2 regions of the Stenotrophomonas sp. YJH_SMC_130 genome follow, and region 2 is predicted to be linked to the other one. Evidence: predicted binding sites of a transcription regulator. Region 2 holds the regulator's gene; the other holds the start of a gene.
The links. The regulator sigma-54, encoded in region 2, starts transcription at its own class of promoters, with help from an activator protein. The targets are predictions, from matches to a motif close to TGGCACGNGCNTTGC.

Region 1 (7,662 bases), on a different contig from region 2:
GCACCGCCGAACGCCTGGGCATCATCGTGCAGATCGGCACCTGGGTGCTGGAAGGCGCCTTGAAGCAGGCGCGGCTGTGGCGCGACCAGGGCTTCGATGACTTCACCATCGCAGTGAACGTGTCCACCCTGCAGCTGCTGCGGCCGAACTTCTTCGCCGAAGTGATGTCACTGCTGCAGGCGGCGGGCGTACCGGCGCACATGCTGACGCTGGAGATCAACGAGAGTGCGCTGACCAACAACGTCAATTTCGTCCACGAAACGCTGGCCAACCTGCGCAACGAAGGCATCAGCCTGAGCCTGGACAACTTCGGTACCGGCGACTCCAGCCTCAGCGCGCTGGTGCGCTACCCGGTGGACAAGCTGAAGATCGACCGCAGTTTCATCAAGAGCGCGCCGGCCGGCAATCGTGAAGCGGCCATCGCCCGCGCGATCATCGCCATGGGCCACCAGCTGGGCATGACCGTGATCGCCAACGGCGTGGAATCACAGGCCCAGCTGGGCTTCCTGCGCCGCAACGACTGCGACGTGTTCCAGGGCTACCTGTTCGGCGAACCGATGTCGGCTGATGCCGCCGGCATGACCCTGCGCCGCCGCTACCTGCGTCCGGAAGCCTTCGCCGAGACCCGCCCGGACCGGACGCTGCTGCTGCTGGATGACGAGGAGAACGTGCTGCGCTCGCTGGTGCGCCTGTTCCGCCGCGACGGCTACCGCATCCTGGCTGCCGGCAACGTGCGTGATGCGTTCGACCTGCTGGCGATCAACGACGTGCAGGTGATCCTGTCCGACCAGCGCATGAGCGACATGAGCGGCACCGAGTTCCTGGGCCGGGTGAAGATGCTGTACCCGGATACGATCCGCCTGGTGCTGTCGGGCTACACCGATCTGAACACGGTGACCGATGCGATCAACCGCGGTGCGATCTATCGCTTCCTGACCAAGCCGTGGAACGACGACGAACTGCGCAAGCACATCCACCAGGCGTTCCGCACGTACGAGGAACAGCGCCGCAGCAATGCCGGCCCGGCGCCGGTGGAGAGCGGAGATGGCGGCGAGGATCGCCCATTACGGTAACCATCCCCTCTGGTAGAGCCGGCCGCTGGCCGGCTGCTCTGGATATCGGGTTCAATGAGGTTGCCGGCCAGCGGCCGGCACTACCAGAAGCGGTCAGCGCGGCTGCTTGACCGGCAGCACCACGCGGAAGCGCGAGCCCACGCCGGGCGTGCTGTCCAGGTCGATGCGGCCGTGGTGCTTGTTGATGATGCTGTAGGAGATCGACAGGCCCAGGCCGGTGCCACTGCCCACCGGCTTGGTGGTGAAGAACGGATCGAAGATGCGCTGGCGCAGTTCCGGCGAGATGCCACCGCCGGTATCTTCGAACTCAACCCAGACGTGATCGCCATCAACGCCGGTACGCACCGTGATCGTGCCGCGCTCGGCGATGGCATGGCCGGCGTTGAGCAGCAGGTTCATGTAGACCTGGTTCAACTCCGATGGCAGGCACTCCACCAGGGGCAACTGGCCGAACTCGCGCACCAGGGTGACCTTGTACTTGAGTTCGTTCCAGATGATGTTGATGGTCGATTCCAGGCCCGCATGCAGGTCGACCAGCTTCCACGACTCGTCGCGGCCGGAATACGAGAAATCCTTCAGGTCGCGCACGATGCGGGTGACCCGCTCGATGCCTTCGCGCGATTCCGCCATCAGCTGCGGCAGGTCGCGGCTGATGAAATCGATATCCAGGCGGTCACGGATATCATCGATTTCCGGGATCAGCGCTTTCGGGTCCGGCGCACGCAGGGCGCGCTCGTAGGCTTCGATCACGGTGAACAGGCTGCGCAGGTATTCCTGCAGGCTGCCCAGGTTGGAGTGCACGTAACCGATCGGGTTGTTGATCTCGTGCGCGACGCCGGCGGCCAGCTGGCCGATCGACGCCATCTTCTCCGACTGCAGCAGCTTTTCCTGGGTGCCATTGAGGCGCAGGTAGGCCTGGCGCAATTCGGCATGGCGCTGCTGCAGCTCCCGTTCGTAGTCTTCCTGCCCTTCGATGTGGCGGAACAGGGCGAGGAAATGCCCCTGGCCGACCGGACCATGGTGGTACAGATGGGCGATGACCACGCCCTCGCCCAGCGGCAGGCTGCCATTCCAGTGACCATGCTGGCGAGCCTGTTCCAGCGCATCGGGCGGCAGCAGTTCGCGCAGGCGCTGCGGCGGCGGCAACCCGCCGTCCTCGCCACTGGCCAGCAGGTTCTGTGCGGCCGGATTGGCCAGGGCCACCCGCCCGTCATCGGTGAACAGCAGCAGGCCTTCGCGCAGGCGCTCAAGCAGGGCCTGCAGCACCGGCTGCGGCGGAAGGGGGGCGGTAACCAGGGCGTTGGCAGCGGACACGGCGACTCGGGACGTTCGAACAGGCGCCCAATATACGCGGTCATGCAGCGGGCTTCAGCCCGCCGGGAGGGGTTATGCGACCGCCGTCGCCTCAGGCCACGGCGAGGGGCCGGCCGATGCTGACCGTGTGCGACTGGCCCTTGGCATCGTAGGCCGAGGCGTCTTCGGTGCGGCCGAGCTGGCGCAGCGCCCAGTTCACCTCGCGGCGGCGGCGCGACAGCAGTACGCCGTTGGCCCGGTTGCGCTCGGCCAGTTCCTGCAGCTGTTCGCCCTCGCCCACCGGCGGCGCGCCTTCCAGCGCACGCAACGCTTCCAGCTTGGCGCCGGTAGCCCGGATCAGGGCGTGCACGTCGTGCTCGACCAGGGCCTGGCGTTCAACGTCCAGGGCCTGGGCGAGACGCTGCAGCGGCTCGCTCATCGCCGCAGTCATCCGTGCAGCTGCTGGTCCAGATCGAGCATGCGCGATGCAATCGCGTCCGGATTGATCTTGTAGGTGCCGTTCTGCAGCGACTCGCGCACGGCGGCCACGCGCTGGGCGTCGATCGCCGGGGCGGCGGTCAGCTCGCGCTCGATGGCCTGCAGGTTGGTGGCCTCGCCGGTCAGGCGCAGGCTGTCGGCCGCCTCGACCGGGCGCGCCGCCGCATCGGTGCTGACACCGGGCTTGTTGGCCGGGGTCGTCACGCTGCGCAGTGCCTGGGGGACCTGCAGGTTGCCGTCGATTTTCTGGCTCATGGGGTGTCCTGGAGTTGCCGTTCACAAGGGATAACGGCCGCAGGGCCGTGATCTTTAGGGATATTTTGCGGTAATTCAACGCGCCACGATTACGTCACCTGCGGCATCGACCGTGCCTTGCACGATCCGCCGCGAGGACAGGTTCTCGACCGAGACCCGTTCGTTCTCACCGGCATCACCCATCGCACGGCCGGCAATGCGGACCTCGACCGAACCGCGACGCGACACCAGGGCCACATTGTCTCCTCGCTTGATGAGACGCTGCACCACCAGATCGTTGTTCGACAGCAGGGCCCCGGCCTGCAGCGGACGGCGGGCGACGCGGCCGATCGCTGCATTGGGATCGGACAGCACCGCGCCGGCAATCCGGGCAGCGTCACGCTGGGCAGTGGTGATATCGGCGGCAGTGAGGGTTTCTCCAGTGCCGATTCCGCGGTTGAGCACCAGTACGGTCTGGTTGCGCCGCACCTTTACCGGCACGAACAGGCGCCAGCCGCCCGCATCCGGACAGCTGACCTCCACCGTGGTGTTGGCGGTGGGTTGCACCTGCAACGCGCTGCCACATTTCGGCAGGCGCAGCGCATCGGCCACCTGGGCCTCGCCCTCGCTGCCCGCCGGCAGCGTCGACAAGGCCGCAGCGCGGATGCTCGCCACCGGCTGCCAGTCGGCGGCAGCCGCCCACGGCGAGGCCAGTGCCAGCGCGATGGCGAATAGAGATGTGACCCGGCGCATGGCGCCTCCTTCAATCGGCAAGAGCTGGCCCAGGTGCGTGCAAGGCGTGTGCCAGAGGGGCAGAGCTGCCTCGGTCGAACATGGCGCGACACCACAATTGCGGTGTGCAGCGCGCAGTGGCAGAGCGCCCTCAAGTTTGGCGCCCAACGCGCCGATACAGCAGCCATGTCCCATGACCTGCTCAACCGGATCGACCAGCGGACCCGCCTGGCCGGCCACAACCGCCTGGCGCTGCTGCTGTTCCGTCTCGGCGGACGTCAGCTTTTTGGCGTCAATGTCTTCAAGGTGCAGGAAGTCCTGCGCCGCCCGGAGCTGTTCCAGGTGCCCGGCCTGCCCAGCCAGTTCGCCGGCGTGGCCGACGTGCGCGGCCGCTCGGTGCCGGTGCTGGACCTGGGCCTGGCGATCGGCCACCCCGAACGTGAGCCCGATGCCGATACCTCGCCGGGTTACCTGGTCGTCACCGAATTCAACCGCTCGATCCAGGGGTTCCTGGTCAGCGGCGTCGAACGCATCGTCAACATCGCGGTGGAAGACATCCACCCGCCGCCGGAGCTTGGCGCCGAGTCGAGCTACCTGACCGCGGTAACCCGCTTCCAGGGTGAGCTGATCCAGGTGATCGACGTTGAAAGCGTGCTGGCCGATATCGCCCAGGTCCGCGGTGACGCCGTACTCGATCCGGCGATGGCAATGCCCGCCGATGGCCCCCAGCTGCAGGTGCTGGTGGTGGACGACTCGCGCGTGGCCCGCCAGCAGATCCGCAGCGTGCTGGATCAGCTGGGCGTGGGTGCCACCCTGCTTTCCGATGGCAAGCAGGCTCTCGACCACCTGTTGCAGATCCACGCCTCGGGCGAAAACCCGGCCGAACGCTATGCCATGGTCATCTCCGACATCGAGATGCCGGCCATGGACGGGTACACGCTGACGACGGAAATCCGGCGCCATCCGGGCCTGGCCGGCCTCTACGTGCTGCTGCACACCTCGCTGTCGGGCGTCTTCAACAACGCCATGGTCGAGCGTGTCGGCGCCAACGCGTTCGTCGCCAAGTACTCGCCGCACGAGCTGGCTGACTTCGTGCTGGACCGCCTGCGCAAGGTGGCGATGGCGGCGTAGGGCCACGTCACGGGTCTCCGCCGGGCATGGCCCGGCGCTACCACAACCTCCCCGACCCCTGGGGTAGCGCCGGGCCATGCCCGGCGGACGCGATGTCGCGCGTGCTTTGGCACACCCCTTGCAGCTTCCCGGGCAACGTTCCCGTGGGAGTGCACCGTGCGCAACCTGATTACCGACTACCTGGGCGTCCACGCCCAGGCCATGCCGTTGCGCGAACAGCGGATGAAGCTGATCGCCAGCAACCTCGGCAATGCCGACACCCCCGGCTACAAGGCCCAGGACCTGGACTTCGATGCCGCCCTGCGCCATGCCCAGGGGCAGGATGCCAACGGCCTGATGGCCACCACCCATGAGCAGCACTACGAAATCAGTAGTGGCCTGAACCCGTTCCAGATCGCGCGCGAGGGCGTGCAGCCCAGCCTGGACGGCAACACCGTCGATCCCGATGCCGAGCGTGCCGCCTATGGCCGAGCCGCGCTCGAGTACCGCGCCTCGCTCAGCTTCGTCGAGAGCAAGGTGCGTTCCATGCTGACCGCGATCACGGGGCAATAAGCCATGAGCAACCTGCCGATCTTCGATATCGCCGGCTCCGCGCTGCAGGCGCAGTCGGTGCGCATGAGCACCATCGCCTCCAATCTCTCCAACGCCGACACCGTGGCCGGGTCTGCCGACGCCGTGTACAAGCCGCTGGAGCCGATCTTCCAGGCCGTCACCAGCAAGAACGATCCCAACATCACCTCGGTGAAGGTGAAGGAGATCACCCAGAGCGAGGCGGCGCCGATCAAGCGCTACGAGCCGGGCCACCCGCTGGCAGACGCCGATGGCTACATCTACCAGCCCGACGTCGATCCGGTGGCGCAGATGGTCAACCTGATCTCGACCTCGCGCAATTACCAGGCCGGCGTGGAGATGTTGACCACCGCCAAGGAACTGGCCCTGGCCACCTTGACCATGGGCCGCTGAGGCCCGCAGCACCGGATACCGCCATGACCACCGCCGTCAACAACCAGACCAGCCAGGACGTCTATTCCGCGCTGGGCCTGAACGCCCCCAACAGCAACGCCACGAAAAAGAAGAACACGCTCGACCAGGCCGACTTCCTGCGCCTGATGACCGAGCAGCTGCAGCACCAGGATCCGCTGAAGCCGATGGACAACACGCAGATGGTCGCGCAGATGGCGCAGATGTCCACCGTGCAGGGCATCACCGATCTGAACAAGACGGTGAAGGGCTTCCAGGAATCGATGGCCAGCGACCAGGTGCTGCGTGGCGCGGCGCTGGTCGGCCACCAGGTGCTGGTGCCATCGGAAAAGCTGGTGCTGGAGAAGGAAGGCAGCGTCGAGGGCACGGTGGCCGCGCCGTCGGCCGGCATCATCACCGTGGATATCACCGATGCCACCGGCGCCAAGGTCACCTCGCTGAGCGTGGAAGCCAAGGCAGCAGGCGAAACCGCCTTCCAGTGGGACGGCAAGGACGCCAACGGCAAGCGCATGGAACCGGGCAAGTATTCCATCGTTGCCAACCATGTCGATACCGCCGGCAAGAGCACCAAGCTGTCCACCTATGTGCAGGCGCCGGTGGAAAGCGTGACCGTCGGGTCCGACGGCCTGTACCTGAACCTCAAGGGCCTGGGCACGGCCCCGATCGACTACGTGCTCCGCGTCAGCTGAGCCGCACATCCCGCATCAACCAGGAGCATCCCATGGGCTTCAATGTCTCACTGTCCGGCATCAATGCCGCCAACACCGACCTGAGCGTCACCGCCAACAACGTCGCCAACGTCAACACCACCGGCTTCAAGCAGTCGCGCGCCGAGTTCGCCGATCTGTTCGCCTCCACCAGCTATGGCCTGTCGAAGAACCAGACCGGCTCGGGCGTGCGCGTCTCCAACGTCGCCCAGCAGTTCATCCAAGGCCACAACGAGCAGACCGGGCGCAGCCTGGACATGGCCATTTCCGGTGAGGGCTTCTTCACCATGAACATGAACGGTTCGCGTGTGTACTCGCGTGCCGGCAACTTCCAGACCGATTCGGCCGGCTATGTGGTCAATCCGCAGGGCGCGCGCCTGCAGGTGTTCGCGCCGAATGCCGATGGCACCAACTTCGATGCCGGCCGCCTGGTCGACCTGCAGCTGTTGACCACCGACAGCCCGCCGAAGCAGACCAGCGAAGTGAAGGTGGGCTTCACCCTGCCGGCCAACGCCAAGCAGCCGACCGTGGCCACGTTCGACCCGACCGACTCCAACAGCTACAACCACTCCAGCGGCGGCATCACCGTGTACGACTCGCTGGGCGTGAGCCATATCCAGGTCTCGTACTTCGTGAAGGGCGCCAACCCCAACGAATGGACCGTGCACAACTATGTCGATGGCCAGCCCGCCGGCACCCCGACCGCGGTCGCCTTCGACAACAGCGGCAAGCTGACCGCCCCGGCCAACGGCAAGGTTGGCCTCGGCACCTTCACCCCGACCACGGGCGCTGGCCAGCTGAACATGACGCTGGACATCAGCGGTTCGACCCAGTACGGCGAGAAGTTCGCCCTGCGCAACACTCAGCAGGACGGCTATGCCGCCGGCAAGCTCAACGAGATCACTGTGTCCGAGTCGGGCGTGGTCTATGCGCGCTACTCCAACGGCGACGACAAGCCCCTGGGCCAGGTCGCACTGACCACCTTCAACAACACCCAGGGACTGGAATCGAAG
Region 2 (7,662 bases):
CCGCGCCCAGGTCCAGCGTGCGTATGGTGACCGGCCGCCCGCTCATGCCCAGCGCGGCATCGCGGTAGGTCTGGAACTGCTCTTCTTCGTCCGGCAGCTCATTGCGCTGCAGGAACAGGAATTCGGTGCGGTACAGGCCGAGCCCCTGTGCGCCCAGTGCATGCGCCTGGGTCACGTCTTCCAGCGATTCGGCATTGGCCAGCAGGGCAATGTCGACCTGGTCGCGGGTACGACTGGGCTTGCTGCGCAGGCGGCCGAGCTCGCGCTGCTCGCGCGCGTGCTCCTTCAGCCGGACGCGGTAGTCCCGCAGGTTGTCGGCCTGCGGGTTGACGGTGATGCTGCCGTCGGCGCCATCGATGATCAGCACATCGCCATCGGCGATGCGGCTGAGCAGCTGCGGCACGTTGACGATCAGGGGCAGGTGCAGGCTGCGCGCCAGGATCGCGCTGTGCGACAGCGCGCTGCCGGCGGCAGTGACGATGCCGACCACGCCCTGTGCCTGCAGCTGCGCCAGCTCGGAGGGGGCGATGTTGTCGCAGACCAGGATCTCGCCGGCCAGGCCTTTCACCGCCGACGGCCGTTCGGGTTGCAGGAAGGCGTGGATGCGCCCGATCACATGGTCGAGATCGTCCATGCGGCTCTTCAGATAGGCATCGTCCATGCCATCGAAGACCTTGGCCAGGCGGTCGCGCTGCAGGCGCAAGGCATAGCCGGCGCTGTACGGGCCGCTGCGGATCAGCTCGTCCAGGCCGTGCAGCAGCTCGGGGTCGTCCAGCAGCAGCGCGTGCAGGTCGAGGAACTCGCCCACTTCCTGGTTCAGGGCGCCATGCAGGCGCTGGCGCAGCTCGTGCATTTCCGTACGCGCGGCATCCAGCGCCCGGTGCAGGCGCGCCAGTTCGGCCTCGACCTGGTGGGCGGCCACGCGCTGCTCGGCCACCTCCAGCGCATGCGGCAGCCGCACGCGTGCCCGGCCCATCGCCGTTCCGCGCGCGGCGCCGTGGCCGGCCAGCAGCTGTACCGGCCGTTGGCCGGAAAGGACCTGGCTGGCGCGTGCGCGCGGCACGCTCAGCTGTCCTCGTCGAAGCGGCGTTCGAACAGGCCGACCACCGCTTCCATCGCGGCGGCTTCGTCCTCGCCGTTGATGCGCACGGTGACCGGGGTGCCCTGGCCGGCGGCCAGCAGCATCACGCCCATGATGCTCTTGGCGTTGATCTCACGGCCCTTGGCGGCCATGGTCACGTTGCAGCGGAACGGCGCCAGGGTCTGCACCAGCTTGGCGGTGGCCCGGGCATGCAGGCCCAGGCGGTTGCTGACGGTGAGTTCTCGTTCAAGCATCGTCGACTATCGCTCCATTACGGGTACCCGCCGCGGCTGTGGCGGGCAGTTGATCCAGTCCCTGTTCCGGATAATTCATCACCCGCAGCAACATCGGCAGGCTCAGCGCTGACACTCGGCGAACCGGGGTCCCCAGCCGGGCCAGCTGCCCGGCAAGGTTGGCGGGGCTGGCGCCGTACAGGTCGGTCAGGATCAGCACGCCATCCCCTGCATCGACCCGCCGCAGGGCGGCCGAGGCGAGCGGGAGCAGGGCGTCCAGGTCTGCGTCGAACGGTACTTCGAAAGCTTCGGTTTTCAGCGGCAATTGCCGCAGGAGCCGGGTCGCCACCTCAAGCAGGGCGGGCCCGACCCCCGGATGTGTTACGAGGAGAATGCCACAGGTCATTACTGCACGTTAACAGGTCAAGGTGAATTGGCGATAGCAGCAGATGAGGGGCACTGTGTCCCGTATTCAGCGTTGCTCGGGTCCGGGCCCTTTCCTGTTGAAAAGGGGGCCGCCCCTTTCCGTTTTTTCGATGCCTGACCGGGATTCATCCACGGCGTGTCCTGCAGCCCACACCGCCCCGCATCCCTCGAAATGCCGCTGTTGCTGTTGCTGTTGCCGGCCAGCGGCCGGCACGACCGGCGGGTGCCGGGCGCAGCCCGGCCGACCACCCTCAATCCTGTTCGCGGTGGTAGGTGGCCACGTCCTGCCAGCCCATCTCGCGGGCGTGCCGGGCCATGCGCTCGGCCAGGAACACCGAGCGGTGCTTGCCTCCGGTGCAGCCGAACGCCACGGTCACGTAGCTGCGGGTGCCATCCCCCAGTTTCGGCAGCCAGGTATCCAGGAAATCCATCAGCTGGGCCAGGTAACGCTGCACGTCGGGCTGTGCTTCCAGATAGTCGCGCACGCCCGGCTCGCGGCCGCTCAGCGCGCGCAGGTCCGGGTCCCAGTGTGGATTGGGCAGCACCCGCGCATCGAACACGAAGTCCGCCTCGGCCGGTACGCCGCGCTTGTAGGCGAATGATTCGAACAGCAGCGACAGGCCGGTGGCATGGTCCATCGCGAACTCGGTGATGATCCGCCGCCGCAGCTGGTGCACGTTGAGGGTACTGGTATCGATCACCGCATCGGCCTCGCGGCGCAACGGTGCGGTCAGTTCGCGCTCGCGGGCGATCGCTTCGGGCAGCGACAGGCCCAGCTGGCTCAGCGGATGGCGACGGCGGGTGTCGGCGTAGCGCTTGAGCACCGTTTCGTCGCTGGCCTCGAAGAACAGTACCTTCACTTCCACGCCGGCGTCGGTGGCCAGCTGCCGCCAGTCGCCCAGCTGGCTCAGGTCGGCCTGGCCGCGGACATCGATGCCTACGGCCAGGCGGCGCGGTGCGCTGCCGTCGTGGTTGGCCAGCAGGCTGCGCACGAAGTCCGGCAGCAGGTGGATCGGCAGGTTGTCCGAGCAGTAGTAGTCCTGGTCCTCGAAGGTCTTCAGGGCGACGGATTTACCCGAGCCGGACAGGCCGCTGACGATGATCAGGGTCGGGGCGGTGGGGATTGCGGTGCTCATGGACAGGCTCTTCGAGGGGCAGGGGGATCAGGGTGTTCGCCGTTCCAGCAGGTTGCTGTGGCGGGCGATGAACATGGCCGCCGGATCAATGCCCTTGGTGCGCAGGATGTGCAGGCGGGTGGCGGCTTCGGTCAGCACGGCCAGGTTGCGGCCGGGCATCACCGGCAGGGTGATCAGCGGAACGTCCAGGTCCAGCACATGGCGGGTGCCCGAGTCGCCGGTCAGACGCTCGTAGCCATGCGGGGTGGGTTCGGTCATCGGCTTGGTCAGGTGGACGATCAGCCGAAGGTACTTGTTCTTCTTTACAGCCGTGTCGCCGAACATCTCGCGCACGTTCAGCACGCCCAGGCCGCGCACTTCCAGCAGGTCCTGCAGCAGTTCGGGGCAGGTGCCGTCGAGTACATCCGGGGCGATCTGGGTGAACTCGGGGGCGTCGTCGGCGACCAGGCGGTGACCACGGCTGAGCAGCTCCAGCGCCAGCTCGCTCTTGCCCGACCCGGCCTCGCCGGTGATCAGCACGCCAATGGAATAGATCTCCATGAACACGCCGTGCAGGATCACCCTCGGTGCGAGCGTGCGCGCCAGGTGGTAGGACAGGTGGTTGAGCAGTTCGTGGCCGCGCTTGGGCGACAACCACAGCGGCGTGCCGGATTCATCGGCGGCGGCGCGCAGGTCTTCCGGGCAGGCCTGGTTGCGGGTCAGCACCAGCGCAAGCGGGTGCGACTGCATGATCTTTTCGATGGTCTCCCAGCGCTGGCGCGGTTCCAGCGCATCCAGCCAGGACAGTTCCTCGGTGCCCAGGATCTGCACCTTGTTGGGATAGATGGCGTTGAGGTAGCCGGCCAGCGAGGGACGCCGCGAGACGGTATTGCCGGCCTCCAGCTCGCGCTTCTCACCGGATTTGCCTGCGGCCCAGCGTAGCCCCAGCCGCTCGCGCTGCTGTTCGAACAGTTCACGGGCGGTGATGCTGGTATTCATGCGGCGCTCGCAGGTGGGGTCATGTCCAGCGCCTCGCGCAGGGCCCGGGCATCGCCGGCCTCACGCAGGGCCTGGCGGATATCCGGCGCGGAAAACAGCTCGGCCAGCTCGGACAGCAGCATCAGGTGCTGGTGGGTGTAGTGGGCCGGGACGGCCATCGCGAACACCAGGTCCACCGGCTCATCGCCGCCGAAGTCGACCGGGGCCGCCAGACGCAGCAGGGCGCCACGGGGGCGGTCCAGGGTCGGCGCGCGGCCGTGGGGGATGGCGATACCGTGGCCGATCGCGGTGCTGCCCAGGGCTTCGCGCTGGCACAGGTTCAGATAGATCTGTTCGGCATTGGCCTGGCGGCAGGCCAGCAACCCGGCGGCGGCCTGCAGGACGCTGTCGCGGTCGGTGGCCGCGCAGAGCTGGGTCTGCACGGCCGCCAGGAGGTCAGTCAGGGGCATGTCTGCGGGGAACGGTGGCGATCAGCCACCATTGTCGCCCACCGGCAGCGGTGCGTGCTGCTGTTTTTTCTCCTTGTGCTTGATGACCAGGCGGTCAAGCTTGTCCGCAAGCAGGTCGATCGCGGCATACATGGTCTGGCCGCCGGCCTCGGCGTGCAGGGTCTGCCCCGGGATGTTGAGGCTGGCGTCGACGTGGTGTTCGGTCTTCTGCAGCTTGAGGGTCACCCGCGCTTCGCAGTGCTGGTCGAAGTGTTTTCCGATCCGGGCCAGCTTCTCCTCCACATAGGACTGCAGGGCCGGGGTGACTTCGACGTCTTTGCCAAACGTTTCGATGCGCATCGGGTTTCTCCTGTGTTCGGATGTGCCAATGAACCTCTCCGCCGGGCGCGGCGGTGCGTCAAGCGATTCTGACCCTTTCGTGCGAGGCGGAGATGTTCATGGCTTCACGATACTTCGCCACGGTGCGTCGCGCTACTGGAATTCCCGACGATTTGAGCAGGTCAGCCAGCTTGGCGTCAGAAAGCGGCTTGCGCGGATTTTCGTCGTCGATCAGGCGCCGGATCATCGCCTGGATGGCGGTGCTGGACGCCTCGCCACCGCCTTCGGTATCGATGCCCGAGGCGAAGAAGGCACGCAGCGGCAGCGTGCCGCGCGGCGTGCGCACATGCTTGCGGGCGATCGCGCGCGACACCGTCGACTCGTGCAGGCCCAGCTCGGCGGCGATCTCGCGCAGGGTCAGCGGACGCAGCGCCTGTTCGCCGAACTCGAGGAAACCGGCCTGCTGCAGGATCAGGCTGCGCACCACCCGCAGCAGGGTTTCGCCGCGCTGCTGCAGGCCCTTCAGCAGCCAGCGCGCCTCCTGCAGCTGGCCACGCAGGTAGCCGGCGTCGGCCTCGCCACAGCGGCGGATCAGCTGTTCGTAGCCACGGTGGATCACCACCTTCGGCCCGGCATGGGCGGCCAGCGCCGCGCGCCAGATGCCGTTCTGCCGCCACACCACCACGTCGGGCACCACGTAGGTATCCTGCGAAAGCGGCGCGATCTGGGTCCCTGGACGCGGGTCCAGCGAGCGCAGCAGGGCGACCGCCGTCTCGACCTCATCCAGCGGCTGTTTCAGTTCATGGGCCAGACCGGCGACGCCACTGCGTGGCAGCCGTTCCAGCGGGCCTGCGGCAATCTGCCGCGCCAGCGCCAGGCCCGCGGTGTCGCCAGGCAACACATCCAGCTGCAGCTGCAGGCATTCGCCGAGCGTGCGTGCGGCAACGCCGACCGGGTCGAAGCGCTGGATGCGATGCAGCACCGCAAGGATTTCATCCTCATCGGCATGGACCGACGGCAGCAGGGTTTCGGCGATGGTGGCCAGCGGTTCGCGCAGGTAACCGTCGTCGTCCAACGCATCGATCAGCGCAGCGCCGATGCTGCGGTCATGCATGGAAAGATGCGACAGGTGCAGCTGCCACAGCAGGTGGTCGGCCAGCGTCTCGGTTTCGGCCACGCGCTCGGCGGCGCTGCCGGTGTCATCATCATCGTCGAAGCTGCCGCCACTGCCGGCAGCGCTCCAGTCGAGCTCGGCCGGTGCCCAGTCGTCGCCATTGTCGGTGCGTTCGGCCGGCGTGTCGGCGTCCGTGTTGTCGCCGCCTTCATTGGCGGCACTGCTGTCGTTGCTGTCGGCCCAGTCCAGCAGCGGATTGCTTTCCACGGCCTGGGCGATTTCAAGCTCCAGCTCGGTCGTGGACATCTGCAGCAGCTTGATCGCCTGCTGCAGCTGGGGGGTGAGCACCAGCTGCTGTCCCAACGATGTCTGCAGCCGAGTCTTCATGCCTGTGCCGAATGGAAGGAAAGGGACCCAGCACCTGCGGTCACAGCTTGAAGGAATCCCCAAGGTAGACGCGACGTACGTCAGCGTTGTCCAGGATCGCCTCCGGCGAGCCCTGGGCCAGCACGGTGCCCTCGGCGAGGATATACGCGCGGTCGCAGATTCCCAAGGTCTCGCGCACGTTGTGGTCGGTGATCAGCACGCCGATGCCACGCTGCTTGAGATGGGTGACGATGCGCTGGATTTCGCCCACCGAGATCGGGTCGACACCGGCAAACGGTTCGTCGAGCAGGATCAGGCGCGGCTGCGCGGCCAGTGCGCGGGCGATCTCGCAGCGACGACGTTCGCCACCGGACAGGCTGGCACCGAGCTGGTCGGCGACATGGCCCAGCTGCAGCTCGTCGAGCAGGCTGTTCAATTCGCGCTCGCGGCCGGCCGAATCCAGGTCTTCGCGTAGTTCAAGCACCAGGCGGAGGTTGTCGGCCACGGTCAGCTTGCGGAACACCGACGGCTCCTGCGGCAGGTAGCCCACGCCCTGCTTGGCACGGGTGTACATCGGGTCGCTGGTGATGTCCTTGCCGTCGAGCACGATGCTGCCTGCATCGGCGGCGACCAGGCCGACGATCATGTAGAAGCAGGTGGTCTTGCCGGCACCGTTGGGGCCGAGCAGGCCGACCACTTCACCGGCGTCGAGGGTCAGCCCGAAGTCCTTGACGACTTCGCGCTGCTTGTAGCGCTTGCGCAGGCCCTTGGCGACGAGCATTACTTCTTGCTCCCCGCCGGCCTGGCCGGCGCGCTGGCAGGAGCCGCCGCCTTGGGTGCGGCGGCCGGCTGTGCCGCCGCGTTCTTGTTCTTCGGCGGAATGACAGTGCGCACGCGGCTGCCATCGCCACCGGAGTTCATCTCCCCGGTGCGGGTGTTGTAGACCATGCGCTGGCCGGCATTGGTGCCGCGCGCGCTGGTGACCTTGTAGCTGCCGGTCAGGGTGATGATCTCGGTCTTGATGTCGTAGTCGATGCGATCAGCCACCGCGTCCATCCAGGTGCCGTCGTCGAGCTGCTGCTTCATCGTGGCCTGCTTGCCGGTGAATACCGCACGCACGGCCTCGCCGTCCTTGAGGTAGATCTCCGCTTCGGACGCGCGGATGTCCAGCGTGCCCTGGGTAACGGTCACGCCCTGCGAGAGCACGGTCTTGCCATCGCCGGTGAGCACGCCCGACTGGGCGCCCGAGTCGATGTTCATGTTCTCGTTGCGATCAGTGGACTTGGCAAAGCCAGCGCTGGGAACCAGGAGACCGAGCGCGAGTACGGCTGCAAAGGGGATCTTCATCGGGGTCCGTTCTACCGGTGGGGCCGTCCGGGAAACCGGCGGCGGGTGGGTGGGCCGCCTTCCTTGCGCCGGTCCGGGGACGTCGCAGGAGGGTGGCGGAATCAGCGTCGGGGCGTGTAACGGCCCTTGGACTGGCTGAGGAAATGATACGTGTTGTTCTTCGAATCCACCTCGAAGCCGACGCCGGACTGTTCCATGCCGGGACGGGTCATGG

Region 1: the regulator sigma-54 is predicted to act here: its motif matches at 5,069-5,083, upstream of flgB (flagellar basal body rod protein FlgB).

Annotation. Positions count from the first base shown of each region.
Region 1 is NZ_JCAFSH010000011.1:9,947-17,608, reverse strand. It holds gene AC5P5V_RS13250 (EAL domain-containing protein) at 1-1,073, shown strand, start outside; gene AC5P5V_RS13245 (ATP-binding protein) at 1,167-2,387, opposite strand; gene AC5P5V_RS13240 (FlgN family protein) at 2,479-2,817, opposite strand; gene flgM (flagellar biosynthesis anti-sigma factor FlgM) at 2,814-3,119, opposite strand; gene flgA (flagellar basal body P-ring formation chaperone FlgA) at 3,195-3,851, opposite strand; gene AC5P5V_RS13225 (chemotaxis protein) at 4,017-4,961, shown strand; gene flgB (flagellar basal body rod protein FlgB) at 5,118-5,513, shown strand; gene flgC (flagellar basal body rod protein FlgC) at 5,517-5,924, shown strand; gene AC5P5V_RS13210 (flagellar hook assembly protein FlgD) at 5,948-6,631, shown strand; gene flgE (flagellar hook protein FlgE) at 6,664-7,662, shown strand, end outside.
Region 2 is NZ_JCAFSH010000001.1:657,849-665,510, reverse strand. It holds gene ptsP (phosphoenolpyruvate--protein phosphotransferase) at 1-1,063, opposite strand, end outside; gene AC5P5V_RS03145 (HPr family phosphocarrier protein) at 1,066-1,335, opposite strand; gene AC5P5V_RS03140 (PTS sugar transporter subunit IIA) at 1,328-1,720, opposite strand; gene rapZ (RNase adapter RapZ) at 1,992-2,876, opposite strand; gene hprK (HPr(Ser) kinase/phosphatase) at 2,904-3,854, opposite strand; gene AC5P5V_RS03125 (PTS sugar transporter subunit IIA) at 3,851-4,303, opposite strand; gene hpf (ribosome hibernation-promoting factor, HPF/YfiA family) at 4,325-4,642, opposite strand; gene AC5P5V_RS03115 (RNA polymerase factor sigma-54) at 4,701-6,122, opposite strand; gene lptB (LPS export ABC transporter ATP-binding protein) at 6,163-6,882, opposite strand; gene lptA (lipopolysaccharide transport periplasmic protein LptA) at 6,882-7,448, opposite strand; gene lptC (LPS export ABC transporter periplasmic protein LptC) at 7,550-7,662, opposite strand, start outside.